Regions from separate parts of the Pelomonas lactea genome, predicted to be linked through region 2. Evidence: predicted binding sites of a transcription regulator. Region 2 holds the regulator's gene; each other region holds the start of a gene.
What was found. Region 2 encodes LexA, which represses DNA repair genes until DNA is damaged. Its sites were predicted from a motif close to ACTGTATNNNNATACAGT; they were not measured.

Region 1 (4,966 bases), on a different contig from region 2:
TACTGGATAACCTCCTCACGCCGCTCGTGCTCGAAATCCACGTCGATGTCCGGCGGCTCGCCGCGCTCCTTGCTGATGAAACGCTCGAACAGCATGGAGCTGCGCAGTGGGTCAACCTCGGTGACGCCGGTGCAGTAGCAGACGACGGAGTTCGCGGCTGAACCCCGGCCCTGGCACAGGATGCCTTTGCTGCGCGCAAACGCGACAATGTCGTAGACCGTCAGGAAGTAGTGCTCGTAGCGCAGCTCGGCGATCAGGGACAGTTCATGCTCGATCTGGGTCTGGGCCTCCGCGGGAATGCCGGTCGGCCAGCGCCGGCCTGCACCCTCGTAGACGATGCGACGCAGATAGCTCTGCGGTGTCTCGCCCACCGGCACTACTTCCTCGGGGTACTGGTACTTCAGCTCGTCGAGGCTGAAGTTGCAGCGGTTGGCGACGCGTTGAGTCTCCAGCATCAGCTCGGGCGGGCAGCGCTCGGCAATGCGCCGTCGTGTGCGCAGGTGCTGCTCGGCGTTCTGGCGCAGCTTCAGGCCGCATGCCGTGATGGGCATGCGCAGCCGTGTTGCCGTCAGCACGTCCTGCAGCGGCTTGCGAGAGCGCACGTGCATGTGGACGTCGCCGACCGCAACGATGGGCACGGCCGTCAGTTCGCTGCATTCGCGCAGCTTGTGGAGCTGCACCTCGTCGTCCAGGCGGCGCAGCTGCTCCCAACCGAGCCAGCAACAGCCGATCCAGTGCCGCAGCAACCACCGCGCGATGACCTCCATCTGTGCCCGGTCGCAGCGGCGGTCCGGCACCGCAATGACGACGCAGTCGGCCAGCGTCCTGCTGTCGATCTCGTCCAGGTCCAGGAAGTAGCTGCCCTTCTCGGAGCGCCGGCGCAGGTGAGTGATGAACTCGCAGAGGTTGCCGTAGCCGTTGCGGTTGGTGGCCAGCACGACGAAGCTGAACGGTGTGTCCGAGCGAACCTCGAACTGCGACCCGACCAGCAGCTTGATACCCACCTCTTTGGCGGCCGTGTGCGCTCGCACGATGCCGGCCATGCTGCATTCGTCGGCGATCGCGATGGCGCTGTAGCCCAGCGCCTTGGCGCGCTGCACCAACTCTTCAGGTTTGCTGGCGCCGCGCAGGAACGTGAAGTTCGATACGCAGCGCAGCTCGGCATAGGGCGGAATCACGGTGGCGCCTCAGCCGAAGATGCCGTGCAAGAACCAGCCAGTGCCGTCGTCGAGCTTGGCCTGGAAGATCCACAGCAGACCGGCATGCCGGGATTCGGCCAGCCAGTAGTCCCGCATCACGAGTCGCCCGGAGCCAGCCACCTCGTCGCGGTCCCACCAGCCGCCTTCGACGCATTGCGGTCCTGCGAGCAGCTGCAGCTCGCCCTGGTAGACCGGCCGGTTGTTGCGCACAGCAAGCTTCAGCGGCTCGCGAAGCGTCCAGGTGGGTTGAGGGAGTTCGGTGCTGACCTCAGCCTGGCGCGGCAGGGGCTCGGCGGCGGGCTGCCAGTGCGCCATCCATTCCTGGCGGTGGTCGGCATGCACGACACAGCGACGCACCGCCTCGGGCCCCAGCCTCGCTGCCATGCGCTCCAGCACCAGCTGCGGTGACTCGGTGACGTCGGTGTCGTCCAGCAGCAGGGAGCCATTGCTGCCCGCCTGTTCGTGGACTTCGTTCGCGGTCAGCTCAATGTCGCCGACCGGCGCGAGGAGTTCGACCTTGGCCAGGTGCTCGGCGAGCAGCCGGCACAGATGCTCGACGTCACGGCTCGGTTCGGCCGTCCCGATCGTGAGCTGGCCGCCCGTGCCGGCTTCGCGGGATCGCATCGTGTCGTGCCACCAATGCAGCGTCAACGCGGTCGCTCCGGCATGCCGGGCTGCCAGCCAGCCGCACATCTGCACCAGCAGTCGTCGTGCGCCCTGCAGCAGCGCCGGAGCATGCTCGACGCGGAAGGGCAGCTCCAGCCGGCCTTTGAACTGCTCGGGCAGCACCTCCCACACATAGCCGTCGGGCTCGTACCCGTAGGCGCGGTCCAGCGCCTGACGCAGCTCCTTGCCGAAGCGCCGGGCCAGGCCGGCGCGCGGCAGGGCGCGCACCTGGCCCAGCGTGCGACAGCCGGTCTGCGCCAGCGTCGTCGCGTGCGGGCAGATCGCACTCAGGCTTTCCATGGGCAGTGCGTCCAGGATGTCCTGGAGCGGCCGGCGGATGCCGTCCTCCCGGTTGTTGCGCGCCAGCGCCAGGGCGGCCAGGCTCGTGGGCGCCCAGGCAACTTTCTGTACCGAGAGCTCGGCGGCTTCGGCGACCACACGGTCACGTAGCGCACGCTTGCCACCGAACAGGCGTGTGCTGCTTTCGACCTCCATCAAGACGGCATCCTCGACGATGGCGACACGGGGCGTGAACTGCAACGCCCAGGTGGCCACGGCCTGGAGGGCGTCAGGGCTTGGAGGACTCGGCGAACTCGGGTCGTTGGCGCACGGCGGCAACAGCAGGGCTGACCACAACATGGCTGGGCTCGATGGGCATGAGGCGGCTGGGGTAGCGCAGCCTCGGGGTCATGATCTTGCTGAGGCCACCGGGCATGGAGGTCAGGCGCAGCGTCTGCTCCAGCGGCACGCCCTTGCGCTTGAGCACGTCGACGGTGATCTGCCAGTCCGTGTCCACGCGCACCAGAACACGGAGTGGTGCCGCAGAGGAGTCTTGCGCGACGACTTCGGGGCGGCACAGGAAGACCGGCCCCTTGCAGCGACTGGCCAGGACCTGGAGTCGCCGGATCTGCTCGGCGCGCACCAGGGGCAACCAGGCGATGACGGCGCCGAAGCTGCCACCCTTGACGAGCTGCTCGGTGGCCCACAGTCGGTCGCGCGGCGTGTCCACGTCGATCCAGACGAGCTGGCGCTCGTCGATACCCTCGTGGCGCAGTCCAGGGGCATGCGGCGCGAGCGGCGGGCCCACCAGCGCGACGCTCCGGCCGGCGGAGGTTTGCTGCGCGATGGCATGCGACAGCAGGCGCAGCTCAACGATGGAGAGCTGGCGAACCAGCACCTCGGTCAACGATCCGCAAGGCCAGCCGCCCCCGGGGAGCTCGACGTCCAGCGTTGCAAATCCAGTCGGCAGCACCTCTGCCACCGGCCCGCCCAGCTGATCGCCGCGCCACAGAGCCGCCTCGACCTCGTGAGGGAGCGACGCAGGCGCACTGACGCCGGCGTTTTGAGTGGGAGAGGGCAGGCTGTGAGGCGGCGACGCCCCGTCCAGCCCGGCGGAGACGGGCAACATCGGAGTAGGCAAAATACTGTATGAGCATACAGTATATGCAACCGTGTTCGGCGTCTAGTCGGGCATGACGCTGACTTGCGGGAGGAGTTGGCGGCCGCTGGAGTTGTGTGCGCCGGCGTGCGATAACTGGCCCATCGACTCGCAGGGACGTTCGCCCATGTGCTACTCCGCCCAGATCCGTGCCGACTACCGGGACTACACGCGCCTGTTCGGCGCCCATCTCAGCATCAAGGAATTCGTGCGGGTCTTCTACGGCCGCCAGGTGGCCAAGCTCAAGATCCCCAAGGCCCTGGAAGAGGCGTTCGAGCGGGACGCCACGACGCCTGAGGAACTGGAGATCAAGGAGCTGATCGTTGCCTACAAAGCGGACCGGGCCATGGCGCTGGAGCAGGAGCTGTTTGCCCAGCGCAAGCGCCTGGCCGACGCCGAGCGGTCCTTGCAGACCAAGCAGACGAAGGCCGCGCTGGACAGCCTGCGCATCGCGCCGTCGAAGATTTCCAAGGCTCGGCTCGACCTGGACGACCTGCGCCGGACCGAACTGCTGGACCGCGACTCGCGCATCTTCCCAGGCGTCTACGCGCCGGTGATGGTCGTGCGTGACGGCCAACGCGTCGTCCTGCCCATGCGCTATCAATGCCGGCCGGCCGGGAAGCCTGCCGACTACGACGTCAAGTTCCCCGGCACTTACAACGCCCGCAGGGACAACCTCGAGGGGTTCTGGCGGGGCCAGTTCGGCCACACGCACGGCATCCTGCTCGTCGACACCTTCTTCGAGAACGTCAAGCGCCACGACATGGAGCACCGGCCGCTGGCGCCGGACGAGAAGCCGGAGAACGTGGTCCTGCAGTTCAACCCCAACCCGCCGGAGCTGATGTACATCGCCTGCCTGTGGTCGCACTGGAAGAAGGACGGCGAGCCAGACCTGCTGTCGTTTGCTGCGATCACGGATGAGCCACCGCCAGAGGTCGCAGCCGCTGGCCACGATCGCATGATCGTCCGCATCAGACCTGAGCATGTCGATGCTTGGCTGAACCCGGATCCGAGCAACCTCAAGGCGCTTTACGACATCTTCGATGACCGGACGCCGGCGTTCTACGAGCACCGGCAGGCCGCGTAGGCAGGCAGCGCAGGCGCGGGATGGGCAAGTACAAGCAAGCTGCCGCCAGCCAGGCCGGGCTTGGCGGACTCGGTGCGGGGAACGTCGTGTCGCTTGACGGTGGCAAGCGCCTGCGGATGGATGACCGGGTCGACTTCTGGCCAGGCACGCAGGCTTGGCAGACGGTGGTCGACGGCCCGGATGGTCCTGCCAGTGGCATCAGTATGACGAGCCTGTTGGCATACCTGAAACGGATCCGGGAGGCCGAGGGGCGGCCTGTCGGGCCGCCACCGCCGCGGGCCGCTGATCGCAAGGTGATCTGCAACTACTGCGGCCGGCCTGCTGAGCTGCATGACGGGCTTGCGGTCTACCCTGACCGCAAGGATCTGCAGGACCGGCAGTTCTGGGTGTGCTGGTCGTGCGACGCGTGGGTGGGATGCAAGAGCGGCACGGACGAGCCCTTCGGCGAGCTGGCGAACGAAGAACTGCGTGCCGTGCGGATCACGGCGCACAAGGCCTTCGACCCGGTTTGGGAGCACGGGCTTATGACCAAGCACGAGGCCTACGCTTGGCTGTCGGATGCGCTGGGCATTCCAA
Region 2 (4,966 bases):
CCGTCGGCCAGTACGCCTACCAGCTGAACAGCTCGGGCCAGGGCCGCGGCATCTCGGCACTGGTGGCCATCGACGCCAACCGCTTCCTCGTGCTGGAGCGCAACAACCGCGGCATCGGCATCGGCGCCACGGTGGCCAGCCCCGACAAGAACGTCTTCGAGGTGGACCTGAGCACCGCCACCGACGTGTCCGGCCTCAACCTGCCCGCCAGCGGCCTGCTGCCGGCCGGCGTCATCGCCGCCGCCAAGGGCGCCAAGGTCATCGACCTGGACGCCAACACGCTGGCCGCGCTGGGCAACAAGTCGCCCGAGAAGTGGGAAGGCCTGGCCATCGGCCCGCAGCTGGCCAACGGCAAGTACGTCATCCTGGCCGGCACCGACAACGACTACAGCGTCACGCAGAACGGCAGCGGCACGCAGTTCGACGTCTACCTGGACGTGACGAAGTCGGACCCGTTCGCGTCGTCCATCCAGTGTCCCGTGGGGACGACGACCGGCTGCTTCTCCACGGCCACGTCGCTGGGCGCCACGCTGACCAGCGCTTACCAGCTGCTGCCCGGCGTACTGCACAGCTACACTGCCGACATCGCCGGCTACACCGCGCCGGTGCCCGAGCCCGAGACCTACGCGATGCTGCTGGCCGGCCTGGGCGTGCTGGCCTGGGCCCGGCGTCAGCGCCGCGCCTGATCAGCGTGCCAGCAAGGCCAGCATCAGCTCGATGCGCGCCTTGACCGGGCTCAGCGCGCCGGCCGACGGCAGCAGGCCGGGCAGGTCCATCACCGGCCCGGCATCGCAGCGCGTGCTGCGCAGCACGCGCACGCCGGCGGCCTGCGCGTCGCGCAGCGCCATCTCCAGCGGCCGCGCCAGCGTGCCGTTGCCGGTGCCGGCGGCCACGATGCCGTCCACGCCCGCCGCCAGCAGCGCCCGCACGACGCAGCCGTCCGCGCCGGCGTGGTTCAGCACGATGTCCACGCGCGGCCAGTCCGCCGCCGGCGCAGCGATGCGTGCCAGGCCCAACGCCTCGCCCGTGGGCCAGCAGCCCAGCACGCGCACGGCGCCCTCCTCCACCCGCGCCACCAGCGCGCCGTCCGTCGACTCGAACGCATCGACGCGGTAGCTGTGCGTCTTGCGCACCTGCAGCGCGTCGTGCACCCGCCCCGCGAACGCCACGACGACGCCCGCTGCGCCCGGCGTGGCCGCCACCTGCACGGCATCCGCCAGGTTCTGCGGCCCATCGGGTACCAGCGCCGTCGCCGGCCGCATCGCCGCCGTCAGCACCACGGGTTTGGCCGGCGCCACCACGCGGTGCAGCAGGTAAGCGGTTTCCTCCAGCGTGTCCGTGCCGTGGGTGATGACGATGCCGCCGACCTCGGGCCGCTCCAGCTGCGCCTGCACCGCGGCGGCCAGCGCCTGCCACGTCGCCACATCCATGTCCTTGCTGTCCAGCTGCGCCACCTGGTGCGCCTCCAAGCGCCGCCCGGCCAGCGTCGGCACGGCGGCCAGCAAGTCCTCCACACGCAGCTGCGCTGCCGTGTAGCCCACGCCATCCGCGGCGCTCTGCGCGGTGCCGGCAATCGTGCCGCCCGTGCCGAGAATGACGATCAAGGGCTCAAGGGTTTGCAATTTTCGATTCCTGGATAAAAATACAGATACTGGATACACAACCAGCCCAACAAAAAGGCCGCCCGTGCAAGACCAACCCAAGCTTACCGCCCGCCAGCAGCAGATCTTCGACCTGGTCCGCCACGCGATCGAGAGCACCGGCTCCCCGCCCACGCGCGCCGAGATCGCCGCCGAGCTGGGCTTCAAGTCCGCCAACGCCGCCGAGGAGCATCTGCAGGCGCTCGCCCGCAAAGGCATGCTGGAGCTGGTCGGCGGCACGTCCCGCGGCATCCGGCTCAAGTCCGACACGCTCAGCGCCGTCAACCGCGCCCGCCAGTTCAGCCTGCCCATCCCCAGTCTGGCGCAGCTCACGCTGCCGCTGATCGGCCGCGTCGCTGCCGGCGCGCCCATCCTGGCGCAGGAGCATGTCGAGCAGACCTACACCGTCGAGCCTGGCCTGTTCGCCAAGAAGCCCGACTACCTGCTCAAGGTCAAGGGCATGAGCATGAAGGACATCGGCATCCTCGACGGCGACCTGCTCGCGGTGCAGTCCGCCAAGGAGGCCCGCAACGGCCAGATCGTCGTCGCCCGCGTCGGCGAGGAAGTGACCGTGAAGCGCTTCAAGCGCGGGCCCGGTGGCATCGAACTCCTGCCCGAGAACGCCGATTTCCAGCCCATCGTCGTCAGCGAGGACGAGCATTTCAGCATCGAGGGCCTGGCCGTCGGGCTGATTCGTGGACAAGGGTTCAATTGACGCCGGCTCGATGGAAATGAAAAAGGCCCGTGTCACCGACACAGGCCTTTTGTTTTGGATGGTGGAGCCGGGGGGAATTGAACCCCCGTCCGCAAGCCATCACCGGGCAGATCTACATGCTTAGCCGGCTGATTTGAATCTCACGGTCAACTCGCGCAGTGGCACGCTAGCTTTCCCGCCAGTCACTTGATCTCACGCCCCACCGAGTGACCCGGTCAGACGCCAGCCGATGTGAGTGACTTCTCAGCCTTGCCCCTCGCGGAACTCAGCCCGGCCCATCGGCCTGCCGTTGAGAAGCTCATCCGCAATTAAGCGGCGAGTGCGAACGTAGAGTCGTTTGCAGTTACTTTGTTTCCAGTGGTTTTACGAGCGGACTGGTGCTCGGCATGCCCTACTCCGGATCCGCACCCACGTCGAAACCAGGTCGGCCCCAGGACCGCGTAGTTTAGGCCAGACCGAGCCGCTTCAAGAGGTCACCTGGCACATTCAGTTCCAGATCCGCGTGCCAGTCAGCGTAGCGGGCCTGCGGACCGAGGTAGCCCCAGGCCGCCACCGCGGTGGCCATGCCGGCCGCGCGGCCGGCCATCACGTCACGCTCGTCGTCGCCGACGTACAGGCAGGCCTGCGGCGCCACGTCCAGGCGGCGCGCAGCCTCCAGCAACGGCGCCGGGTGCGGCTTGGCATGGCCGGTGGTGTCGCCTCCAACGACGACCGCCGCGCCCAGCCGCAGCGCGGCCGTCAGCGGCAGCGCGAAGCGCTCGGCCTTGTTCGTCACGATGCCCCACGCCAGGCCCGCCTCCGCAAGTGCGGCCAGCTCCGCCACGATGCCGGGAAACGGCTGCGTGCTGTCGTACATCAGGCCCTCGTAGCGATCGAGGAACTCGCGCTTGAGGGCGTCATAGCCCGGCTGCCCGGGCGCCACGGCGAAGGCCTGGCCCAGCATGCCGCGCGCGCCCGAGCCGCCATGAGGCCGGTACTGCGCCAGCGGCAACGGCGCCAACCCGCGCTCGACGCGCATGGTGTTGGCCGCGCGGGCGAGGTCGGCCGCGCTGTCGATCAGCGTGCCGTCGAGGTCGAAAAGCACCGCACGCAGATGCGCCCAGCGCGGTGCCAGCCGCTTCACAGCGGGCGCCGGCAGGCGATCAGGTAGTTGACGTCGGTGTCGCTGCCCAGGCTGTAGCGCTGCGTCAGCGGGTTGTACGTCAGGCCCCGGCTGGACTGCAGTTCCAGGCCAGCGTCGCGGCAGAACTGCGCGAGTTCCGACGGCTTCAGGAAGCGTGCGTACTCGTGCGTGCCCCGGGGCAGCATGTTCAACACGTATTCCGCGCCGACGATGGCCAGCAGGAAGGACTTGGCGTTGCGGTTCAGCGTCGACAGGAACACCCAGCCACCCGGCTTGACCAGCGTCGCCAAGGCACGCACAACGGAGGCCGGATCCGGGACATGCTCCAGCATTTCCATGCAGGTCACGGCGTCGAAGCTCGCGGGCTGCTCGGCGGCCAGCGCCTCGACGGCAATCTCGCGGTACTCCACGCCCTCGGTGCCGGCCTCCATCGCGTGCAGTTCGGCCACGCGCAGCGGCTTGGTCGACAGGTCGATGCCCAGCACCTGGGCGCCTGCGCGAGCCATGGAGTCACTGAGTATGCCGCCGCCGCAGCCCACGTCGACGACACGCTTGCCGGCCAGCGGGCACAGCTGCTGGATCCAGCCCAGGCGCAACGGGTTGATCTGGTGCAGCGGCTTGAAGTCGCTCTCAGGGTCCCACCAGCGGTGGGCCAGTTCGCCAAACTTGGCGAGCTCTTGAGGATCGGCGTTGATCGTCATGACGGATCAGATGCAGAAAAGGAAAAAGCCCCGACGGACGGGCCGTGCGGGGCTTCGCGCAAAGCGCCCGAAGGCGCAGAGCTTACTTGTTGCGCGTACCGACGACTTCGATCTCGGTGCGGCGGTTCTTGGCGCGGCCTTCGGCGGTCTTGTTGTCGGCCACAGGCTGCTTCTCGCCCTTGCCTTCGGTGTAGACGCGGTTCGGCTCGACGCCCTTGCTCACCAGATAGGCCTTGACGGCTTCCGAGCGGCGGATCGACAGCTTCTGGTTGTACTCGTCGCTGCCCACGGAGTCGGTGTGGCCCACGGCGATGATGACTTCCAGGTTGATGCCCTTGGTCTTGCTGACCAGGTCATCCAGCTTGGCGGTGGCTTCGGGCTTCAGCGTCGACTTGTCGAAGTCGAAGAAGGCGTCAGCAGCGAAAGTGACCTTCTCGCTGACCGGAGCGGGCGGCGGCGTCACGGGCTTCGGAGCCACGGGAGCGGGAGCCGGGGGCGGCGGAGCGACCGGCTTGGGCGGTTCGACCTTGGGTGCCGGCTTGATTTCGCCGTCACAGCCCTTGGCAGCCGTGGCGGGCGTCCAGAAATTGTCACGCCAGCAGTATTCGTTGGTGCCGTTCTTCCAGACGGTGCCGTCGGTTGCGCGCCAGTTGTCGATGGTCTGTGCCGATGCGCCAGATGCAGCAACAGCGACCGCAGCCACCGCAAACAGCGACGCCACGCGATTCAGTTTCTTCATGATTCTCCTCTCAAGGAATGCCGCAGTTGCCCTGCGAGAGTCAGTACT
Region 3 (4,966 bases), on a different contig from region 2:
CAGCGCGTTGTCGGCCAGCGCCGATGCGAACTGTGCGCCGATGACGAGGCCGAAGCCCGGTGGCAGCGCGGCGGCGCGGCCAGGCGCGGCGGTGGGGGAGGTCGTGGCATGCACGGGCGCCGCACTGTGGCGGCGCCGCGTGAAAGGCCGATGACGACGGGGCCGTCAGGGCAGCGGGTGGATGCGCTCCTCGCGGTCCCACTGCCGCGTGGCGGCCGCCGCGACGAAGGCCTGCGCCTTGCCGTCCAGTGCGCAGACGCTGTCGTCCGCCACGAGGTGCAGCGCCTCCACGAGCATCTGGCCGCCGTCGTCGTGGCCGATGGCCTTCAGGTGGGCATAGGCCTGGCGCACGAAGGTGGCTGCGGTGTCGTCCTGCGCGAGCTGCTGCGCGGCCGCGGACGACAGCACCAGCGCGACCGCGTCGAACGCCGCCGCCGGGCTGCCGGCCAGCCGGGCGTCGGCCGGCTGGTGCGTGCCGTCGCTGAGCGTGGCGCCGCCGATGCGCGGCGCCAGCTTCTGCACCTTGGCGCCGGCCTTGCGCAGCGCCTTGTCCACGGCGGCCAGGCGGCGCGCGTCGGAGTCGTCGCTGTAGACGATGGCGACGCAGCGGTCCTGCAGCGAGGGCGGCGTCTTGTCGATCAGGCCCAGCGCCGGCGAGGGCGGCAGATCCTGCACCGGCACGGCGGGCCTGGCGGCCGGCGGCAGCGCGGTCAGGCCCAGCCCGGTGGCGACGCGCCGCGCCAGGTCGGCATCCACCACGCGCAGATGGCCCACCATGCGCTCGCGCACCGCGGGCGTCTCCACCTTGCTCAGCTCGAACACCAGCGCGGCGGCAATGTGGGCCTGCTCCAGCGCGTTCTGGCTGTGGAAGAACTGGCGCGCCTGGCTGTAGTGGTCGGCAAAGCTCTCCGGCCGCACGCGGCCCTTGGCGTCCGGTTCGCCGGGCGCCGCCACGCTCGCAAAGCCGCGCGGCGCCTCGTAAGGCGCGTCGGGCTGCAGGCTGCTGGGCTCGTAGGCCACGCGGCCGGTGGGCACGCGGGTCTGCATGTGGCCGTCGCGGGTCTGCGTGTGGAACGGGCACTTGGGCGCGTTGATGGGCAGCTGGTCGAAGTTGGGCGTGCCCAGTCGCGACAGCTGCGTGTCCAGGTAGCTGAAGAGGCGGCCCTGCAGCAGCGGGTCGTTGGAGAAGTCCACGCCCGGCGGCAGGTTGGCGGGGCAGTAGGCGACCTGCTCGTTCTCGGCGAAATGGTTGGCCGGGTTGCGGTTCAGCGTCATGCGGCCGATGACCTGCAGCGGCACCAGGTCCTCGGGGATGAGCTTGGTGGGGTCCAGGTGGTCGAACGGGAAGGCTGCGGCGTCGGCCTCGGTGAACAGCTGCACGGCCAGGTCCCAGGCGGGGAAGCGGCCGTCCTCGATGGCCGTCCACAGGTCGCGGCGGTGCGCGTCGGGGTCGGCGCCGGCCAGCTGCACGGCCTCGTCCCACAGCGTGCTCTGCAGGCCCAGCACCGGGCGCCAGTGGAACTTGACGAAGCTGCTGCGGCCCCGCGCGTCCACGAGCCGGAAGCTGTGGATGCCGAAGCCCTCCATGAAGCGCAGCGAGCGTGGCAGCGTGCGGTCGCTCATGGCCCACATCACCATGTGCAGGCTCTCGGGCATCAGCGAGATGAAGTCCCAGAACGTGTCGTGCGCCGAGGCGGCCTGCGGGAAGCCGCGGTCCGGCTCCATCTTCACGGCGTGGATGAGGTCGGGGAACTTCATCGCGTCCTGGATGAAGAACACCGGGATGTTGTTGCCCACCAGGTCCCAGTTGCCCTCGGGCGTGTAGAACTTGACCGCGAAGCCGCGCACGTCGCGCGGCGTGTCCACCGAGCCGGCACCGCCGGCCACCGTCGAGAAGCGGGTGAACACCGGCGTCTTCACGCCCACCTCGGTCAGCACGCGCGCGGTCGTGACCTTGGCCAGCGACGTGTGCAGCTCGAACACGCCATGCGCCGCCGAGCCGCGCGCATGCACGATGCGTTCGGGAATGCGCTCGTGGTCGAAGTGCGTGATCTTCTCGCGCAGGATGAAGTCTTCCAGCAGCGTCGGGCCGCGCGCGCCGGCCTTCAGCGAGGTCTGGTTGTTCGTGACCGGCAGGCCCTGGTTGGTCGTCAGCGGCGGGTGCGTGCCGCCCGCCGTGTGGTGCAGTTCGCCGCCGGTGCCGGGGCGGGCCGGGGGCGGGAGGTCGGGGGAGGGGCGCTTGGGCATGGGAACTCCTGGCTCGCCGGATTCGGCAGTTGGCGTCGCACTCTAGGAAGCCGGCCCGACCCGGGGCGTAGGACGGCGCGCCGGATACACCTTGGGTCATCTCGCGGTGCTGTATGCAATTACAGTATCCGCATGGAAGTTCAGGACAAGCTCGCCATCCTGGCCGACGCGGCCAAATACGACGCCTCCTGCGCGAGCAGCGGCACCGAGAAGCGCAACTCCCGCGACGGCAAGAGCCTGGGATCCACCAGCAACGGCATCTGCCACGCCTACACGCCGGACGGGCGCTGCGTGTCGCTGCTCAAGGTGCTGCTGACGAACTGGTGCGTCTACGACTGCCTGTACTGCATCAACCGCAAGAGCAGCGACGTGAAGCGCGCGCGCTTCAGCATCGACGAGGTGGTGCAGCTGACGCTGTCGTTCTACCGGCGCAACGTCATCGAGGGGCTGTTCCTGTCCAGCGGCATCATCCGCACGCCCGACTACACGATGGAGCAGGTCATCGAGGTGGCCCGCCGGCTGCGCGAGGACGAGCATTTCAAGGGCTACATCCACCTGAAGACCATTCCCGACGCATCGCCCGAGCTGGTGGAGCGCGCCGGGCGCTACGCGGACCGGCTGTCCATCAACGTCGAGCTGCCCAGCGCGCAGAGCCTGCAACAGCTGGCGCCGGAGAAGGACGCTGCGGGCATCGAGCGCACGATGTCGCGCATCCACCTGCGGCTGCAGGCTGCGCGCGAGGCGAAGCGCGAGGCCCAGGCGGTGCGCGCGCTGCCCGGCGCGGCCGCGCGCACCGCGCCGCCGCCGCGCTTCGCGCCGGCCGGGCAGAGCACGCAGCTCATCGTCGGCGCCGACGCGTCCGACGACCGCACCGTGCTGCAGCTGTCCAGCCGGCTCTACACGGGCCAGGGGCTGCGGCGCGTCTACTACTCGGCCTACAGCCCCATCCCGCACGCCAGCCGAGCGCTGCCGGCCCAGGCCGCGCCGCTGCTGCGCGAGCACCGGCTCTACCAGGCCGACTGGCTGCTGCGCTTCTACGGCTTCCGGGCCGACGAGATCGTCACCGACGCGGGCTTCCTGTCGCTGCAGCACGACCCCAAGCTGGCCTGGGCGCTGGCCCACCCGGCGCAGTTCCCGCTGGACGTGGACCACGCGCCGCGCGAGCAGCTGCTGCGCGTGCCGGGGCTGGGCGTGGGCTCGGTGGACAAGCTGCTGGCCGCCCGCCAGCACCGCCGGCTGCGCCGTGCCGACCTGCTGTCGCTGGGCCCGCTGGCGCGCAAGGCGCTGCCCTTCGTCGTCGCGGTGGACCACCGCCCCCGCCCCGCCGACCTGCAGGCGCTGGCGCGGCCCGCGGCGGCGCCGCAACAGGCGGCGCTGTTCTGATGCAGCTGCCGCTGCGCTACCCGGCGGACTGGGACGGTTTTGCCGCGCAGCTGCCCGCGCTGCTCGCGGGTGACGACGCCGGCTGGACGCATGACGTGGGCATGCAGGCCGGCCTGTTCGGCGAGTGGGCCGCGACGGAGGCCGGCGAGGCCACCGCATGGCGCCCGCCCGCCGGCTGGGACGCCCTGGGCCGGGCGGTGGCCATGCATGCCGACGACGACCGCTACGCGCGCCTGCTGGCCTTTGCGCGCCGCCTGCAGCACGAGCAAGGGCTGTGGGCCGACGTGCTGGACGCCGACCGCCGCCGGCTGCAGTCCATGGCCCGCCAGGTGGGCCGCGAGATCCACAAGATGCATGCCTTCGTGCGCTTCCGCGAGGTGGCCGACGCGCAGGCGCCGGGCGGCCGGCGGCACGTGGCCTGGTTCGAGCCGGTGCACCACGTGCTGCGGGCGGCGGCGCCGTTCTTCGTGGACCGCTTCGCGCAGCACGCCTGGGCCATCCTGACGCCGCTGGGCTGCCTGCACTGGGACGGCCAGCGCCTCACCGGCGCCGGCCCCGCGAGCCGCGAGGACGCGCCACCCGAAGACGCCGGCGAGGCGCTGTGGCTGACCTACTACCGCAGCATCTTCAACCCGGCCCGCGTCAAGGTGGCGGCAATGAAGAAGGAGATGCCGGTGCGCTACTGGGCGCAGATGCCGGAGACGCAGCTGATCAGCGAACTCATCAAGGATGCGCCGCGGCGCGAGGGGCGCATGCGCGGCGTGTGAGGTACGCCGTCGAGCATGTTCGGGCCGAGCGCCGGGCCGCCCCAAGCCGGCCCGTCGGGCGATGTTGACCGGGCTCGATGGCCGGTCAATCGCCGTCCCCTCGGGGGCTTCGGCCGGACACATTAAGCCCAGTGGGCTCGATGTGCCTGCCGAAGCGCAGCGGCCGCTGGCCGCTGCGCGGTCCCGACCAGACGCGCTCGCGTTCAGCGATGCGCGGCTGGGCGAGGGGCTCGTCAGCCTTTTTCGAATAACAAGGCGAGCTGGCTCGCGATCAGCAGCTCCTGCCGCGTCCACGCGCGCGTGGCGCGGGCGTCCACCAGCCACAGCGCGCCGGCCAACTGGGCGCCGTCGTACAGCGGCACCTCGATGCGCGCCTCGGCGGCGCCGGCCAGGCCGGCCAGTTCGGCGTGGCAGGGGTGCAGCGCGGCGTCGGGCAGTGCCAGCGGGGCGCCGTGGCGGGTCAGCAGGTCCAGGTAGCGCGGTTGGGCCTCCGGGGTGAGGCCGCCAGGGCCCAGCGGCCAGCGGATGACGCTGGCCAGGCCCAGGATGCGGGCGCTCGCCGCCTTCAG

Region 1: the regulator LexA is predicted to act here: its motif matches at 3,289-3,306, upstream of imuA (translesion DNA synthesis-associated protein ImuA).
Region 3: the regulator LexA is predicted to act here: its motif matches at 2,356-2,373, upstream of ACG04Q_RS21200 (putative DNA modification/repair radical SAM protein).

What each region holds. Positions count from the first base shown of each region.
Region 1 is NZ_JBIGHX010000009.1:72,131-77,096, reverse strand. Features, by position in the region: gene ACG04Q_RS21430 (error-prone DNA polymerase) at 1-1,178, opposite strand, end outside; gene ACG04Q_RS21425 (Y-family DNA polymerase) at 1,188-2,504, opposite strand; gene imuA (translesion DNA synthesis-associated protein ImuA) at 2,434-3,273, opposite strand; gene ACG04Q_RS21415 (SOS response-associated peptidase family protein) at 3,431-4,390, shown strand; gene ACG04Q_RS21410 (zinc-finger-containing protein) at 4,411-4,966, shown strand, end outside.
Region 2 is NZ_JBIGHX010000002.1:329,836-334,801, reverse strand. Features, by position in the region: gene ACG04Q_RS05855 (esterase-like activity of phytase family protein) at 1-686, shown strand, start outside; gene ACG04Q_RS05850 (asparaginase) at 687-1,604, opposite strand; gene lexA (transcriptional repressor LexA) at 1,687-2,355, shown strand; RNA gene ssrA (transfer-messenger RNA) at 2,415-2,787, opposite strand; gene ACG04Q_RS05835 (HAD-IA family hydrolase) at 2,801-3,469, opposite strand; gene ubiG (bifunctional 2-polyprenyl-6-hydroxyphenol methylase/3-demethylubiquinol 3-O-methyltransferase UbiG) at 3,475-4,179, opposite strand; gene ompA (outer membrane protein OmpA) at 4,262-4,918, opposite strand.
Region 3 is NZ_JBIGHX010000009.1:23,557-28,522, reverse strand. Features, by position in the region: gene lplT (lysophospholipid transporter LplT) at 1-114, opposite strand, end outside; gene ACG04Q_RS21205 (catalase) at 166-2,247, opposite strand; gene ACG04Q_RS21200 (putative DNA modification/repair radical SAM protein) at 2,380-3,630, shown strand; gene ACG04Q_RS21195 (TIGR03915 family putative DNA repair protein) at 3,630-4,397, shown strand; gene ACG04Q_RS21190 (ATP-binding protein) at 4,631-4,966, opposite strand, start outside.